3 regions of the Mesorhizobium sp. M2C.T.Ca.TU.002.02.1.1 genome follow, and region 3 is predicted to be linked to each of the others. Evidence: predicted binding sites of a transcription regulator. Region 3 holds the regulator's gene; each other region holds the start of a gene.
What was found. Region 3 encodes LexA, which represses DNA repair genes until DNA is damaged. Its sites were predicted from a motif close to TGTTCNNNNTGTGTTCNG; they were not measured.
Positions count from the first base shown of each region.

Region 1 (4,768 bases), on a different contig from region 3:
GGCGACAGGCCGTCGATCTGGTCGACGTCCGGTTTCTGCATCATCTCGAGGAACTGCCGCGCATAGGCCGACAGGCTTTCGACGTAACGGCGCTGGCCCTCGGCATAGATGGTGTCGAAAGCGAGCGACGACTTGCCGGAGCCGGACAGCCCCGTCATGACGATCAGGCTGTCACGCGGCAGGTCGAGATCGACGTTCTTGAGATTGTGTTCGCGCGCCCCGCGAATGGAAAGGTATTTTTGGTCGGCCATCGCCGGTCGCCGCCTCAGATCTGGAATTTGCTGGATTGGGCGGGTTCGTCCCGGCCATCCCATATGTAGGTTGTTTTGCCGCCGCGTCGAGAGACGCCACAATCTCGACGGAAGAAGCCTATCTTGGGTTTAACCGCCTTTCGCGCGAGGGGGCAAGCGGAAAGAACAAAGGCCGAACACGCTCCTGACAAAGCGCTGTGGAAACAATCGCGCCAGGCGCCGTGGACACAAGTGCCGCCGATCCCGTCCCATTGATCCACAGGGCCACCCGGCTTACCCGTACGTAACCTCCTGCCGATCACATTTTTCGGTAACCGGCTATCGACGGTTGACGTCGCAGACCTAGGGGAGCAGTCTCAAAACCGTCAACGAAGCCGGCCGTCTTTCGATGGCCTCGCCGCCCAACAGGCGGCCTGCGAGACGCCGCAGGCGATAGCGATTTGCGCTTCGAACGACATTGTCGCAACGGACCCAGGAGCGGAGCATGACGCCACCGGACAGTCCCTTGAGGCTCCACACGGAGATGGAGCCGCGGCGGGCATAAGTGCCAGGGCAGACTTGAAACGCCAGCCCGACAAACCGTGACTTGCCGATTCCCTACAATCAGAGACGATAGTCGGATCGTCGGCTGAACGCCGCGTTGCATCCGAAACAGAACGCCGGCAGTCCACTCCCGGCTAAAGTTGGATTTCAGATCCATGAAGCCCCATCCGTCTGCACAGCAGGGATGGGGCTTACATTTTGTCATTCTCGTCATCCTTGGGCGTAGCGAAGCGAAGACCCAAGGATCCATGCCGTTACCTCAGTCGAGGGGCGCAACGGTGCAGAATTCTGTACCGTCGCATCGCATTGGCGTAACGGCATGGCTTCTATGGTCTGCGCCGCGTCGCTTCGCTCCTTGCTTCGCCATAGAATGATGGGCTGAGAAGCGCCTCAGCCAATCGCCACAGTCGTGTGGATTGCGCTGACAGGTATCACCCAATCAGACAAAATTCCCGTGGCAGGACGATCAGCGGTTCGGCAGCTTCATGCCGCCCGTCGCCATGTCGATCGTGATGCTGCCGCCGATCCTGACATCGGTGTTGCCGATCTTGAACGAACCGTTGTTGCCGGCGGGCTGCGCGTCATCCGGTTCCGGCTGCGGCGCCGGCTTGGCGATGCGGTAGTCGTCGCTGACCCCTGGCAATTTCTGCGTCGAGCTGTCGTCGGCAAGCGCGGTGCCGGCCATCAGCGCGGCGGCAAGCGCGGCGAGGATAGCGCACACATGTCTGGGCTGAACGGATCCGATCATACGCGGACTATAGGGACGCGGCTGGAGCGATGCCAGACGCGCGGCGATCAAATTGCCGCGCGTCTACCGCGACGTCAGGCCGCTTTCTTGCGCGTGTCGTAGACGTGGTCGACGAGACCCCAGTCCTTCGCTTCCGCGGCGCTCATGAAATAGTCGCGGTCGAGCGTGCGCTCGACCTCCTCGTAGGTGCGGCCGCAATGTTTGGCGTAGAGCTCGGTCATGTGCTGCTTGGTGCGCACGATGTCCTCGGCGTGGCGCTGGATGTCGGAGGCCTGGCCCTGGAAGCCGCCGAGCGGCTGATGCAGCACGATCCTGGTGTTGGGCAGGGCGATGCGGCGTCCCGGGGAGCCTGCCATCAGCAGGAAGGAGCCCATCGAGGCGGCAAAGCCCATGCATACCGTCGACACCGGGCAGGAGATGTATTGCATGGTGTCGTAGATGGCGAAGCCGCTGGTCACCATGCCGCCGGGCGAGTTGATGTAGAGCGAGATCTCCTTGTCGGGATTGTCCGATTCCAGCGACAGAAGCTGGGCGCAGACCAGCGCCGAGACATTGTCGTTGATCTCGCCATTGATGAAGACGATGCGCTCGCGCAGCAGCCGCGAAAAGATATCGAAGGAGCGCTCGCCGCGGCTCGATTGCTCGATGACCATCGGCACAAGGTTGGCAATGCTCATGACGGGTTTCCTCTGCTTCTATCGATCAGGCCGCGCGCAGCATCATTGAGGGCGCATTGGCGGAGGTCGGGTTCTTGCGCGCGTAAAGCGAAAGCCCGCAGCCGGCGCCGGAAACAGCGACGAGGGGCTGCGCGGCCGGCGCGAAGCCGTCATGCACGATGCGGAGATGCGTGCCGCCCGAGGCGGTGCCGGCAAGCGTGAAAGTGACGATGCTGTCGAAGGCGGGGAACTGGTCCGCATCCTTCGCGCCGGGCCGCTCGCGCCAGGAGTAGCGCAGCAGCCTGCCGGGCTCGGCCTCGAGCACCTCGCATTCGATCGGCGCATCCGGTCCGGCGAAGGCGAAGCGGCTGCCTGCTTCCGCCTTGATGTCGTTCGGCATCAGCCAGGCGGCGAGCAGTTCCGGCTCGGTCAGTGCCCGCCAGACTTTTTCCGGCGGATCGGGAAGGTCGCATTCGAAGCTGAGCGGCGCTTCGTCGACCGTCGGGTTTTCGGGTGCCGTCATTGATCCATTCCCTTCAGAACCGTCTTCAACTTCTCGATGCGTTCCGGCCAGAAGGCGCGGTAGCGCTCGATCCAGCCGAGCAGGGGGTCGAGCCCTTGCGGATCGGCGCGGTAATAGGCGTTGCGGCCGGCGCGCCGCTCGACCACGAGGCCAGCGCTGCGCAGCACGGCGAGATGCTGCGAGACCGCCGGCTGCGACACGCTCATGCCGGCGCGCAGCTCGCTCACGCTCATCTCGCTGGCGGTCAGCCGCTCGTAAACGGCGCGGCGCGTCGGGTCGGCAAGCGCCCGGAAAATCTCTGCCTCGATCATGGATAAAAGCATAAGTCGATACTTATCGATTTGGCAAGCTTCTATTTGATCGCCATATCGAGATACACGTTCAGGCGCCGCCTTTGCTGACATTCCTTGACAGAAAGGACGGTTCTGACTAGAACGAAAAGAGAACAAAAACCTTGTGGGAAAAGCCAGCCTTTGCGGGCATGGGCGACCCCAAGGCTGTAAGGTGAGCGACTTAAAATTTGTTTCGGATGAGCGCGGAGAAGTGAGATGGCGGGTAGCGTCAACAAGGTCATTCTGGTCGGCAATCTCGGGGCGGACCCTGAAATCCGCCGCCTGAATTCCGGCGATCCGGTCGTCAACATCCGCATCGCCACTTCGGAAAGCTGGCGCGACAAGAACTCGGGCGAGCGCAAGGAAAAGACCGAGTGGCATAATGTCGTGATCTTCAACGACCAGCTCGCCAAGGTGGCCGAGCAGTATTTGAAGAAGGGCATGAAGGTCTATGTCGAGGGCCAGCTGCAGACCCGCAAATGGCAGGACCAGACCGGCAACGACCGCTACACGACCGAGATCGTGCTGCAAAAATTCCGCGGCGAGTTGCAGATGCTCGACGCGCGCGGCGAGGGTGGCGGCGGCCAGGTCGGCAATTATTCCGGCGGCGGCAGCAGCCGCGGCTCCGATTTCGGCCAGTCCGGCCCGAACGAAGGTTTCAGCCGTGGTGGCGGCGGTTCCAGAGGTGGCGGTGGCGGCGGCTCGTCGCGCGAGCTGGACGACGAGATCCCGTTCTAAGTGTCTCGAAACGGGCATTTGAAGGAAGGCGCGATGTCGTTCGGACCGCTTCTGTCGGCGCCGCCTCCCATCCCATGGCATGCCTTCGCGGCCTTCGCCGCTTTAGCCATCGGCGGCGCCCAATTGGCGCTGCCGAAGGGGACTATGCGCCACCGCGCGCTGGGTTATGCCTGGGCGGCGCTGATGCTGATCATCGCCATATCCAGCTTCTGGATCCAGCAAATACGGCTCATCGGGCCGTTCAGTCCGATCCATCTGTTGTCGATCCTGGTGCTGGTCACCGTGCCGCTGGCGGTCTGGCACGCGCATAACCATCGGGTGGCAAAGCATCGCAAGGTGATGATCTCGCTCTATGTCTTTGCACTGATTGGCGCGGGCATTTTCACACTGCTGCCCGGTCGGATCATGCATATCGTCGTGTTCGGCCAGTAGGCGTGTTGATATTCAGGTGAGGCCGGCCTGCAAATGGCGGCTTCCTGTGCTTCCGGTGCTCACGTACTTCAAGTACGCTCCGCTCCGGTTCTCGAAGACCACCAATTTGGTCGCTTCGCGCCCGTCTTCGACTCCGGCGCGGCCTGACCTGAATCTCAACACGCCTTAGCGCGGACGGGAATTTTTCAAGGAAGATCAACGTGAAAGCACGCGTCAAATGGGTCGAGGAACGCACCTTCGTCGGCGAATCCGGCAGTGGGCATAAGGTCGTGCTGGGTACGGCGCATGGGCCGGATGGCAAGACGCCTGGACCGAGCCCGATGGAGCTGGTGCTGATCGGCACCGGCGGTTGCTCGGCCTTTGACGTCGTCCACATCCTCGAAAAGGGCCGCGAGGCGGTCGAGGATTGCGTGGTCGAGCTCGACGCCGACCGGGCCGAGACCGACCCCAAAGTGTTCACCCGCATCCACATGCATTTCATCGTCAAGGGCCGCGCGCTCTCGCACGACAAGGTCAAGCGCGCGATCGACCTGTCGATCGAGAAA
Region 1 covers NZ_RZTO01000447.1:238-5,005, forward strand. Annotated here, with positions in the region: partial or broken gene EOD07_RS21815 (excinuclease ABC subunit A) at 1-251, opposite strand, end outside; gene EOD07_RS21820 (hypothetical protein) at 1,261-1,542, opposite strand; gene EOD07_RS21825 (ATP-dependent Clp protease proteolytic subunit) at 1,617-2,219, opposite strand; gene EOD07_RS21830 (SRPBCC domain-containing protein) at 2,245-2,721, opposite strand; gene EOD07_RS21835 (metalloregulator ArsR/SmtB family transcription factor) at 2,718-3,032, opposite strand; gene EOD07_RS21840 (single-stranded DNA-binding protein) at 3,270-3,791, shown strand; gene EOD07_RS21845 (DUF2306 domain-containing protein) at 3,825-4,223, shown strand; gene EOD07_RS21850 (OsmC family protein) at 4,424-4,768, shown strand, end outside.
Region 1: EOD07_RS21840 (single-stranded DNA-binding protein) is a predicted target of LexA. The motif match lies at 3,152-3,169, and genes of this name have one in related genera.

Region 2 (5,589 bases), on a different contig from region 3:
GCCTTCGCGCGCATGTCCGGCTCGGGCGCCACGTGTTTCGGCCTGTTCGAGACCGGCAATATCGCCAAGCGCGCGGCGATCGCGATCCGCGCCCGCCACCCCGACTGGTTCGTCGCGGCGACGCGCAGCATGGAGGTGAGCGATGGCGAAGCTTGACGAAAACCGGCCCTTCATCCCGGTGCGCATCGCGGTGCTGACGGTCTCCGATACGCGCAGCCTTGCCGACGACAAGTCCGGCCAGACGCTGGCCGACCGCATCGCGCAAGCCGGCCATACGCTTGCCGCGCGCGACATCGTCACTGACGACCGCGACAAGATCCGTGACAAGGTGCTCGGCTGGTCGAAGGACGAAAACATCGATGTCGTCATCACCACCGGCGGCACAGGCTTCACCGGCCGCGATGTGACACCGGAGGCGCTGGAGCCGATCTTCGAGAAACGCATGGACGGCTTTTCGGAAGTCTTCCACCGCATCTCCTACGACAAGATCGGCACCTCGACGATCCAGAGCCGGGCGACAGGCGGGGTCGTCAACGCCACCTTCGTCTTCGTGCTGCCTGGCTCGCCCGGCGCCTGCAAGGATGCCTGGGACGGCATTATCAAGGCGCAGCTCGACTACCGCCACATGCCCTGCAATTTCGTCGAGATCATGCCGCGGCTGGACGAGCATCTCCGGCGCGGCGGCAAGCCCGCCTCGTAACCGCAGGCAAAGGCGAGCGGCCGGCATCCGGTTCGCAGGCGAAATGGCGCTATGGCCTGCGAGCAGCCATTTCGAAGCCGGCACCGGCAAAGTACCTTGTGCCGCGAACAAGGAACCTTGCCATGACCGTTCACAGCGGCGGCTGCCATTGCGGCAACATCCGCCTCAGCTTCTCCACAGCGCTCGATCCGGCCGCGCTGGAAATCCGCGCCTGCCAATGCTCCTTCTGCACACGGCATGGCTCGCGCGCCGCCGCCGACCCGAACGGCAGGCTGGTGGTTTCGGTCGCGGACAGGGATCGCCTCCAGGTCTACCGCTTCGGCCTGCGCACCGCCGACTATCTCGTCTGCCGCGACTGCGGCGTCTATGTCGCGGCAATCGCCGGTCAGGGCGACGACGCCACGGCGGTCGTCATCGTCAACTCGCTCGACGATCGCGCGTCGTTCTCGCGCGAGCCGGTCGCCGTCTGGTTCGACACCGAGACGCGCGAGCAACGTCTGGCGAGGCGCCGCAGCGCCTGGATGCCGGTTGAGATCGAGGGGATCTGACTGGGCTGGGTTGCGCTTCTTCCTTCTCCCCTTGCGGGAGAAGGGAGAGCCGGCCTTACTTCGGGGGCGCCACCCAGATTTCGGCATTGAGCCTTCTGGTCGCCAGGCCGCGCGCCAGGGCTTCGGCGTTGCGCGCGCTCTTTGCCAGGGCCGACGCCTGGCGCTTGCTGATGACGAGGCCCTCGGCCAGCGCCCGGTTGCCCGAAAAGACGCGGGCCAGGAATGGCGCGCGATCGGCCCGGGCGCGTGAAAAGCGCGCCGGCATGGTCTGCTTCGCCGTGTGCGCCACGACCTCGTCGATCCAGCCTTCGGCGAGCCTGGCGCCGGGCTCCAGAAGAAGCAGCCAATCGCCCTTGGCCTGGCCGATGCCCACGGCGACCCCGCCGGCCACATAATGACAGCCGGCATGCTCGGCCACCCGATGCGTCTGGTCGGTCGAGCCTTGATCGCAGACGATCACGTCGCGCACGACGCCTTCGACCGCGCCGCCGACCAGCGAGGCGAGCGTGCGGGCAAGACCCTCTTCATCGTTCAAGGTTTCGATGAGAACGCTGAGCATATCAGCCGAATAGCGGAAAGTGCGGCGATGCGCCAGTTACACGCTCCAAGTGAAAAAGTTCTTGCTTTGTTCTCATGGGCAAAATAGGAATAGTTTCATGAACAGAGCGATTCGACAGCCTGCCGACAGTCCTTGGGAGAGGGCGAAAATGGAACAGATCGTACGCGCCGACATTGCTGCTTTCGGAGCAGGACGAGCCGAGATGGCAAATGCGATGATCGAGCAGAGCGGCATGCGCGTGCGGCCCGATCGCAATCGCGGCCGTTCGGCCGGCATCAACCCGTCCGGCCGGTTCGAGCCGGTCAGCCGGCATGTGTTCGACGACGGCTGGAACTCGCTGGAGGAACTGCCGCCGTTCAAGACGGAAGTGCAGGTCGAAAAGCCGCGCACGATCATCACGCGCAACGAGTCGCCCGACATTTCCTTCGACCGTTCGATCAACCCCTATCGCGGCTGCGAGCATGGCTGCGTCTATTGCTTCGCCCGGCCGACGCATGCCTTCATGGGCCTGTCGCCAGGGCTCGATTTCGAATCGAAGCTGTTCGCCAAGCCGGACGCGGCGCGCATGCTGGACCGGGAATTGTCGAAGCCGGGCTACCAGCCGCGCACGATCGCCATCGGCACCAACACCGATCCCTACCAGCCGATCGAGAAACAATACCGGATCATGCGCGAGATCCTGGAAGTGCTTGAGGCGCGCGGCCATCCGGTCGGCATCGTGACGAAGTCTGCGCTGGTGACGCGCGACATCGACATCCTGTCGCGCATGGCCGAGCGCGGCCTTGCAAAAGTGGCGCTGTCGGTGACGACGATGGACCGCATGCTGGCCCGCACCATGGAGCCGCGCGCATCGACGCCGACGAAGCGGCTGGAGGCGATCAGGCAGCTTTCGGATGCCGGCATTCCGGCGTCCGTGATGGTGGCGCCGATCATCCCGGGTCTCAATGATCCGGAGATGGAACGCATCCTCGATTCGGCCAGAGCCGCGGGCTCCAGGGAGGCCGGCTACGTCATCCTGCGCCTGCCGCTCGAAGTGGCGCCGATCTTCAAGGACTGGCTGTTGCGGCATTATCCGGACCGCTATCGCCATGTGATGTCGCTGATCCGTTCGATGCGCGACGGCAAGGATTACGATTCGGAATGGGGCAAGCGCATGAAGGGCGCCGGCCCCTATGCCTGGCAGATCGGCCGACGCTTCGAGATCGCCGCCAAGCGGCTGGGCCTCAATATCGAGCGACGGCAGCTTCGCACCGACCAATTCGTCGCAGGCTCCGGCGCCGGTGAGCAGCTGATGCTGCTTTGATATCTGCGCCGGCCCATGACGGCCGGTGCCAAGCACTTCCAGACACAGCGATTTTCCGTCTGGAATTGTCACTTGTTCGAAATTCCGTCCGGCCCTTGTCCCCCGGCCGTGAGACGGTGCCTTCCCGGTCCGACGCCCCATCCGACCCGGAAGGACTTGCGGAGAATCGGAGCCGATGCGAACCTCGCCGCACCATGGCTCGCGCGCGTTCCGATTCTCCGCTTCTCTTTGAAATGGTCGAGAAGCCCGACTTCTCGATCGAGACGAAGGCGATGGCCGACGGGCTGTGGCCGGTCGCCGGCATGGATGAGGCAGGCCGCGGTCCGCTCGCGGGTCCGGTGGTGGCCGCCGCGGTGGTGCTCAACCCCGCCAACATCCCGGAAGGCCTCGACGATTCCAAACGCCTCACCCATTTGCAGCGCGAGGCGCTGTTCCTCAAGATCCTCGGCTCGGCGCTCAGCGTATCGATGGCCTCGATCAGCGCCGAAGGCATCGACAACAGCAACATCCTGAAGGCAAGCCTCGAAGCGATGCGCCGAGCCGCCGCGGGCCTCTCGCTGCAACCGAAACTCGCCTTGGCCGACGGCCGCGACGTTCCGCCCGGCCTCGCCTGCGAAGGCCGCGCGCTGATCAAAGGCGACCAGCGCTCGCAGTCGATCGCCGCCGCCTCGATCGTCGCCAAGGTGATGCGCGACCGCATGATGTGCGGCTGCGGCGGACATCACGAGCATTACGGCTTCGAGGTGCATATGGGCTATGCGACGGTCCGGCACCGCACCGCGATCGAGATGCATGGGCCGGTGGCACGGCTGCATCGGGCGTCGTTCGCGCCTTTCCGGCTGGGTGGCGCCGAGGTGGCGGAAGAGGAAGAGAGCCTCGCCGGGCTGGAGTGATAGCCACCTCTCCCACTTTGTCTACGCTATGCACACATCTATTGTGACTGGCGTGACTGATCAGGCCTGAGGCTTGATTGCCACGTGGTTCCCCCAATCCGTCGCTGCTTCGCAGCGCCACCTTTCCCCCCTCCGGAGGGAAAGGAAGGGAGTTTTGCTGGACGCGCGTTGACGGCAAAAGGCGTGGCGCCTTTCCTCTACCCCGTCGATCGGGGGAGAGGTGGCCCGGCGAAGCCGAGACGGAGTGGGGGTCGACCAGCGCTGCATAGACAATGCATGCGCCAGGCTGCCATACACGCTATCGCCAATGACCAGCCGCTTGGAATGTGCATGCCGTAGCCCACTTTGTGGTTGAGATCAGCAGTTCAGGCGCCCCGCCTTTCCGACAACAAAAAAGCCGCCGGGTTGCCCAGGCGGCTTTTAATTTCGAAGCTTAGCTAGAATTCAGCTCAGTTCAGCTTGGCCTTCACGTCATTGAGCGCCGACTTGAACAGATCCGCACCGGCCTTGGCATCGACCTTGGCGGCGAGCAGCGCGCGGGCGGCTTCGACGGCGATGTCGACGGCCGAGGCGCGCACTTCGCTGACGGCCTCGCGCTCGGCCTGGCTGATCTTCTGCTCGGCAAGCGCGGTGCGCCGGGCGACATAGTCCTCGGTCTTCTTGGCCGCCTCGGAAGCGAGCAGCTCAGCCTCGCGCTTGGCGGCGGCGACGATGTCGGCGGCCTCCTTCTCGGCTTCCTTGCGCTTCTGCTGATACTGACCAAGCAATTGCTGGGCTTCTTCACGAAGCTTGCGCGCTTCCTCGAGCTCGGCGCTGATCTTGGCCGCGCGGGCGTCGAGCGATTTGGCGAGCATGCCCGGCACTTTCAGATAGATGACGGCGCCGAGGAAGATGAGCAGGGCGATTGTGGCCCAGAGCGTGGCGAGTGATGTGGCGTCCATGATCCCGCTCCTCACCGGCTCGCGGATTTGACCGCGGCCGCGATCTCGGACTTGTCGGCCTTGCCGCCGACAAGCGCCTCGACGATGGCCGATGTGGTGTCCTCGGCGATGGTGCCGACTTCCTTCATCGCCTTGGCCTTGATCGAGGCGATGCTCGCCTCGGCCTCGCCAAGCTTCTTCTCGAGCTCGGCCTCAAGCTTCTTGCGCGTGCCCTCGGCGTCCGCCTTGGCGGCGTCGCTTGCCTGCTGGCCGATCTTGTTGGCGTTGGCCTTGGCCTCCGCCAGTTCCTGCTCATAGGCGGCAACGGCGGCATCCGCCTCGCCCTTCAGCCTTGCGGCATGGTCGAGGTCCTGGGTGATGCGGTCGTTGCGGACATCGATGATGCCGCCGAGACGCGGCATCACAACGCGCTTCAGGAACAGGTAGAAGAGCCCGAAGGTGATGACCAGCCACAGGATCTGCGACGGGAAGGTCTTGGCATCGAACGGCGGGAACGCTTCATGCTCCGCGGCGGGCACGGCAGTGCCCGCATGCGTATCGCCCTCGGCCGCGGCCGGCGCTGTTTCTTGCGCGTAGGCAGATGTCACGAACATCTCATTCCCCTGTCCATGGAACGGGGCCGCACCATGCGGCCCCTTTCGTCAG
Region 2 covers NZ_RZTO01000338.1:434-6,022, reverse strand. Annotated here, with positions in the region: partial or broken gene EOD07_RS18530 (hypothetical protein) at 1-156, shown strand, start outside; gene moaB (molybdenum cofactor biosynthesis protein B) at 143-700, shown strand; gene EOD07_RS18520 (aldehyde-activating protein) at 823-1,248, shown strand; gene EOD07_RS18515 (glycosyltransferase) at 1,304-1,807, opposite strand; gene EOD07_RS18510 (PA0069 family radical SAM protein) at 1,956-3,110, shown strand; gene EOD07_RS18505 (ribonuclease HII) at 3,305-4,003, shown strand; gene EOD07_RS18500 (F0F1 ATP synthase subunit B) at 4,453-4,944, opposite strand; gene EOD07_RS18495 (F0F1 ATP synthase subunit B) at 4,956-5,537, opposite strand.
Region 2: EOD07_RS18510 (PA0069 family radical SAM protein) is a predicted target of LexA. The motif match lies at 1,864-1,881, and genes of this name have one in related genera.

Region 3 (5,186 bases):
GATTTCTCGTCGCGCCGGCCGGTGAAGAAATATGCCGCTGGTATCGCGCTCATCTCGATCGCGGCATACCTCGTGATCTCCGGCATCGTGGTGGCGGCCGAGCGAAGCTTCATCATGCTCGCCGTGATGCTCGCCGCCGTGCTCTTCGACCGCGCGGCGCTCACCATGCGCAACCTGGCGATCTCGGCCATCGCCGTGATCCTCGTCTCGCCGCATGAAGTGGTCGGCCCGAGCTTCCAGATGTCCTTCGCCGCCACCGCCGCCCTGGTCGGCGCCTATGCCGGCTTTGCCGACTATCGCGCCGGCAAAACGACCGCGCCGCCGGCAAAGCGTTCGTTCCTCGGGTTCCTGTCGCGAAAAATGGCGGTCGGTGTGGGTGGCGCCGCCGTGACGTCGCTCATCGCGGGCAGCGCGACGTTGCTGTTTGCGATCTGGCATTTCCAGCGCGTGTCGCCGCTCAGCCTGCTCGCCAACCTGGCGGTCATGCCGATCGTCTCGCTGATCGTCATGCCGTTTGCCGTGTTGAGCGCACTGGCTATGCCCTTCGGCTTCGACGGCCCGTTCCTCTTTGTCATGGGCAAGGGCCTGACGGCGATGATCGCCATTTCGGCGTGGATCTCCGAGCGCTCACCGGTCGATGCCGTCGGGCTGATCTCGATCCAGTCGGTGCTGCTGGCGACGGTCGCGCTGGTGATCGCGACGATGGCCACCACCTGGCTGAGGCTTGCCGCCGTTCCCTTTGCGCTCGCCGCGCTGCTGGCCATTCCGCATGCCCGCACGCCGGATGTGCTCATTTCCGAGGACGCGCATCTGGTGGCGATGCCGATCGGCGGCGGCGAGCTTGCCGTCAATCGCGACCGCTCCAACGAGTTCACCACCGACAACTGGAAACGTGCGCTGAAAGCCGAGACAATCGTGCCGCCGGAGACGTTCGCCAAAGATGCGCTGGACATCGCCGATCCCGTCGACCTGCCGCCCGGCTCGCCGTTCTACTGTACGGGTGATCTCTGCATCGGCCGGCATCCATCCGGCGCCATCGTCGCGCTCGCCGAAAACCGCGACAGCGCCCGGCCTGCCTGCGGCTTCGCTGATCTCATCGTCATCAACGACGCCACCGCCAACAATCCTTGCTACGATCCGCGCGTGCTTGTCGTCACCAAGCGGCAGCTGGCGCGCGACGGCAGCGCCGCCGTCTTCTTCGATCCGCAATCGGCAACCGCGCGGCCGGCCGTCCGCTATGCTGTGGAAGAGCCATATCGGCCCTGGCACGAGCAGCGGAAATACACTCGCGAAGCGAGAGGACTGCCGCCTTATCAAAAGCCTGCGCGGGCGGATGCGAAACCTTCGCGACCGGATCAGTAGCGGCGGATCAGCCCGACAAGCTTGCCCTGCACCTTGACCCGGTCCGGCCCGAAGATGCGGGTCTCGTAGGCCGGGTTGGCGGCCTCCAGCGCGATCGAGGCGCCCTTGCGGCGGAAGCGCTTGAGCGTCGCTTCCTCGTCATCGACCAGCGCGACCACGATCTCGCCCGGGCTTGCCGTGTTGGCGTTGCGGATGATGACGGTGTCGCCGTCGAAGATGCCGGCCTCGATCATCGAGTCGCCCTTGACCTCGAGCGCGTAATGCTCGCCGCCGGCTATCATGTCCGGCGGCACTGTGATCGAATGCGTCTGGTGCTGGATGGCGTCGATCGGCACGCCGGCGGCGATGCGGCCCATCACCGGAATGGATACGGCGGACCCGGCATCGTCGTCATTGCTTGGCGTCGGGGCGCGCGATGGCGTAGCCGGCTTGATCTGACGGTTGAGATTGTTCTGACCCAGGCTTCCCTGGATGACGCTCGGCGAAAACTTCTTCGCCGCATTGAGGCCGGGGGCGATCGAGTCGGGCAGCCGCAACACTTCCAGCGCGCGCGCCCGGTTCGGCAGCCGGCGAATGAAGCCGCGTTCCTCCAGCGCGGTGATCAGCCGGTGGATGCCGGACTTGGAGGCGAGGTCGAGCGCTTCCTTCATCTCGTCGAAAGACGGCGGAATCCCGCTTTCCTTCAGCCTTTCGTGGATGAACATCAGAAGTTCATGTTGTTTGCGCGTCAGCATGGCGGCCCCCACGGGTTCTGAAACCAGAATCAGAAAAACAAACCCAGAACAAACACTATCTGTTCCAGTTGTGTTCCGCAACCGTTTAAAGTTTAGTGAATTTGTTGACGTTTTGTTCAGCGTAACATCAGAACGCTGCATTCGGCGCCGGTTTCGGCGGCCGGCGCGAAAGGCTCGCGCACGATCAGGCCGTTGGCGTCGGCGAGCATCCTCAGCATCGAGGAGTCCTGGATGCCGAACGGGGTCGCGACCAGCGTGCCGGCGTCCTCGCGCACGACGGCGCGCACATAGTCCTGCCTGAGGTCATTGGCCTGCATCGCGGCGCCCAGCCGGGCCGTTCGCAGGTCTTGCCTATGGTCGCGGCCGCCGAGCCGGGCAAGCAGCGGCTTCAGGAACAGCTGCGAGCAGACGATGCTTGCCACCGGATTGCCGGGCAGGCCGATGCAACGGACGTTGCCAAGCCGGCCGAACATCAGCGGTTTGCCGGGGCGCATGGCGATCTTCCAGAAGTCGAGCTGCATGCCTTCGCCGGTCAGCACGTCATGGATCAGGTCGTGATCACCGACCGAGGCACCGCCGAGCGTGACGATGACATCGGCATTCGCCTCGACCGCTTTCCTGACCAACGCGGCGATCGCCTCCTTGCGGTCGGCGGCGATGCCGAGATCGAGCGCACGTGCGCCGACCGACTGGGCGGCTGCGGCGACGCCATAGGCATTCGACGAAATGATCTGATCGGGGCCGAGCGCGCTGCCCGGGGGCAGCAGTTCATCGCCGGTGGCGATGATTGCGACCAGCGGCCGGCGTACGACATTCAGGGCGGGATGGTTGGCCGAGGCGGCCAGCGAAAGGGCTGCCGCATCGAGCACACGGCCCTTTTCGAGCAGCACGTCGCCCTCACCGAAGTCGAGCCCGCGGCGACGTACATTGCGTGCTTGCGCGGTCGGTTCGGTGACCTCGATCTTGCCATTGCCGCGATCGCGGACGTTTTCCTGGATGACGATGGTGTCGGCGCCATCAGGCAGCGGCGCGCCGGTGAAGATGCGCACGGCCTGGCCTTCGCCGACGGTCCCGGAAAAGCGCCGCCCTGCAGGCGCCATGCCTATGACCTCGAGTTGCGCCGGCGCCGAAGCGACGTCGGCGGCGCGCGCGGCGTAGCCGTCCATGGCGGAGGCGTTGAAGGGCGGCTGCGTGCGCAGCGCCACAACCGGTTCCGCCAGGACCCGCCCGGCCGCATCCGCCAGCGGAATGCGTTCGCCCGGCAAAGGTGCTGCGCCGTCGAGCAGGCGTTCGAGCGCTTCGGCGACCGGAACCAACGCCATCAGGCATCCGCCTTGTAGTCACCGGACTTACCGCCGGTCTTCTCGACCAGCCGGACGCCGGAAATCACCATGCCGCGATCCGCCGCCTTGGCCATGTCGTAGATGGTGAGGCAAGCGACCGAGGCGGCGGTCAGCGCCTCCATCTCCACGCCGGTCTTGCCGGTGACACGGGCGAGCGCGGTGACCCTGAGGCCCGGCAGCGTGCGGTCCGGCTCGATCTCGACGGCCACTTTGGTGAGAAGCAGCGGATGGCAAAGCGGGATCAACTCATGCGTCTTCTTCGCGGCCATGATGCCGGCGATGCGCGCTGTGCCCAGCACGTCGCCTTTCTTGGCGTCGCCAGCGAGAATCATCTCCAGCGTTTCAGGCCGCATGGAGACAACGCCTTCGGCGGTCGCGGTGCGCGTCGTCTCGGCCTTGTCGCCGACATCGACCATGTTGGCTTCGCCCTTGGCGCCGAGATGGGTGAGGGCCATATCAGACGGCCTCGGCCGCTGCCTTGCCCGTCAGCAGAAGCTCGGTTGCCGCGGCCACATCGGCCTGTCGCATCAGGCTCTCGCCGACCAGGAAGGTGCCGATCTTGCTCTTCTCCAGCCGGCGGCAATCCTGATGCGTGAAGATGCCGCTTTCGCCGACCAGCAGCCGGTTCGCCGGCACCATCGGCGCCAACCGCTCGGAAGTCTCAAGGCTGGTCTCGAAGGTCCGCAGATTACGGTTGTTGATACCGATCAGCCGCGACGACAATTTTAGCGCACGCTCCATTTCAGCCTCGTTATGCACCTCGATCAGAGCGTCCATGCCGAGCTCGAAGGCGGTCGCTTCGAGGTCCCTGGCCAGCGTGTCGTCGACGCTCGCCATGATGATCAGGATGGCGTCGGCGCCCCAGGCGCGCGCTTCGTAGACCTGGTAGGGATCGAACAGGAAATCCTTGCGCAGGGCCGGCAAGCGTACCGCTGCCCGCGCGGCCGTCAGGAATTCCGGCGCGCCCTGAAAGGACGGTGCATCGGTCAGCACCGAAAGACAGGCTGCGCCACCTTTCTGATAAGCCCTGGCGAGCGCCGGCGGATCGAAATCGGCGCGGATCAGGCCTTTGGAAGGGCTGGCCTTCTTGATCTCGGCGATCAGCGCGAAGTTGCCGGCCCGGCGCTTGGCGTCGAGCGCCGCGAGGAAGCCGCGCGTCGCACCGGCATCCTTTGCCCGCGCCTTGATCTCGACGAACGGTACTTTCGCTTTCGCCGCGGCGATCTCGTCGCGCTTGTAGGCTTCGATCTTGCGCAGGATATCCGACAAGGCCTTATCCGTTCGAAATCTCGACAAGCTTGTCCAGCACGCCAAGCGCGCGGCCGCTGTCGATCGCTTGCGCCGCCGCCGCGATGCCGTCGGCCAAAGTCGTCACCTTGCCGGCCACGACCAGCCCGGCGCCGGCATTCATCAGCACCGTATCGCGATAAGCGCCGGGCGCTCCGCCCAGCATATCGCGTAATTCCTTGGCGTTGTAGGCCGCGTCGCCGCCGCGCAGCTCTTCCCTGGTGTGCCGCTTCAATCCGACGGCTTCCGGCGTCAGGGTAAAGCTGCGGATCTCGCCGCCGGCAAGCTCCGCCACCTGGGTCTCGCCCGTGGTGGTGATCTCATCATAGCCGTCGCCATGGACGACCCAGGCGTGCTCGGCGCCCAGCGCCTTCAACGTCTCGGCCACCGGCATGATCCATTCCGGCAGGAAAACGCCGACCATCTGGCGGCTGACGCCGGCGGGATTCGACAGCGGTCC
Region 3 covers NZ_RZTO01000388.1:296-5,481, reverse strand. Annotated here, with positions in the region: partial or broken gene EOD07_RS20085 (ComEC/Rec2 family competence protein) at 1-1,362, shown strand, start outside; gene lexA (transcriptional repressor LexA) at 1,356-2,096, opposite strand; gene glp (gephyrin-like molybdotransferase Glp) at 2,213-3,418, opposite strand; gene moaC (cyclic pyranopterin monophosphate synthase MoaC) at 3,418-3,894, opposite strand; gene trpC (indole-3-glycerol phosphate synthase TrpC) at 3,896-4,708, opposite strand; partial or broken gene trpD (anthranilate phosphoribosyltransferase) at 4,713-5,186, opposite strand, start outside.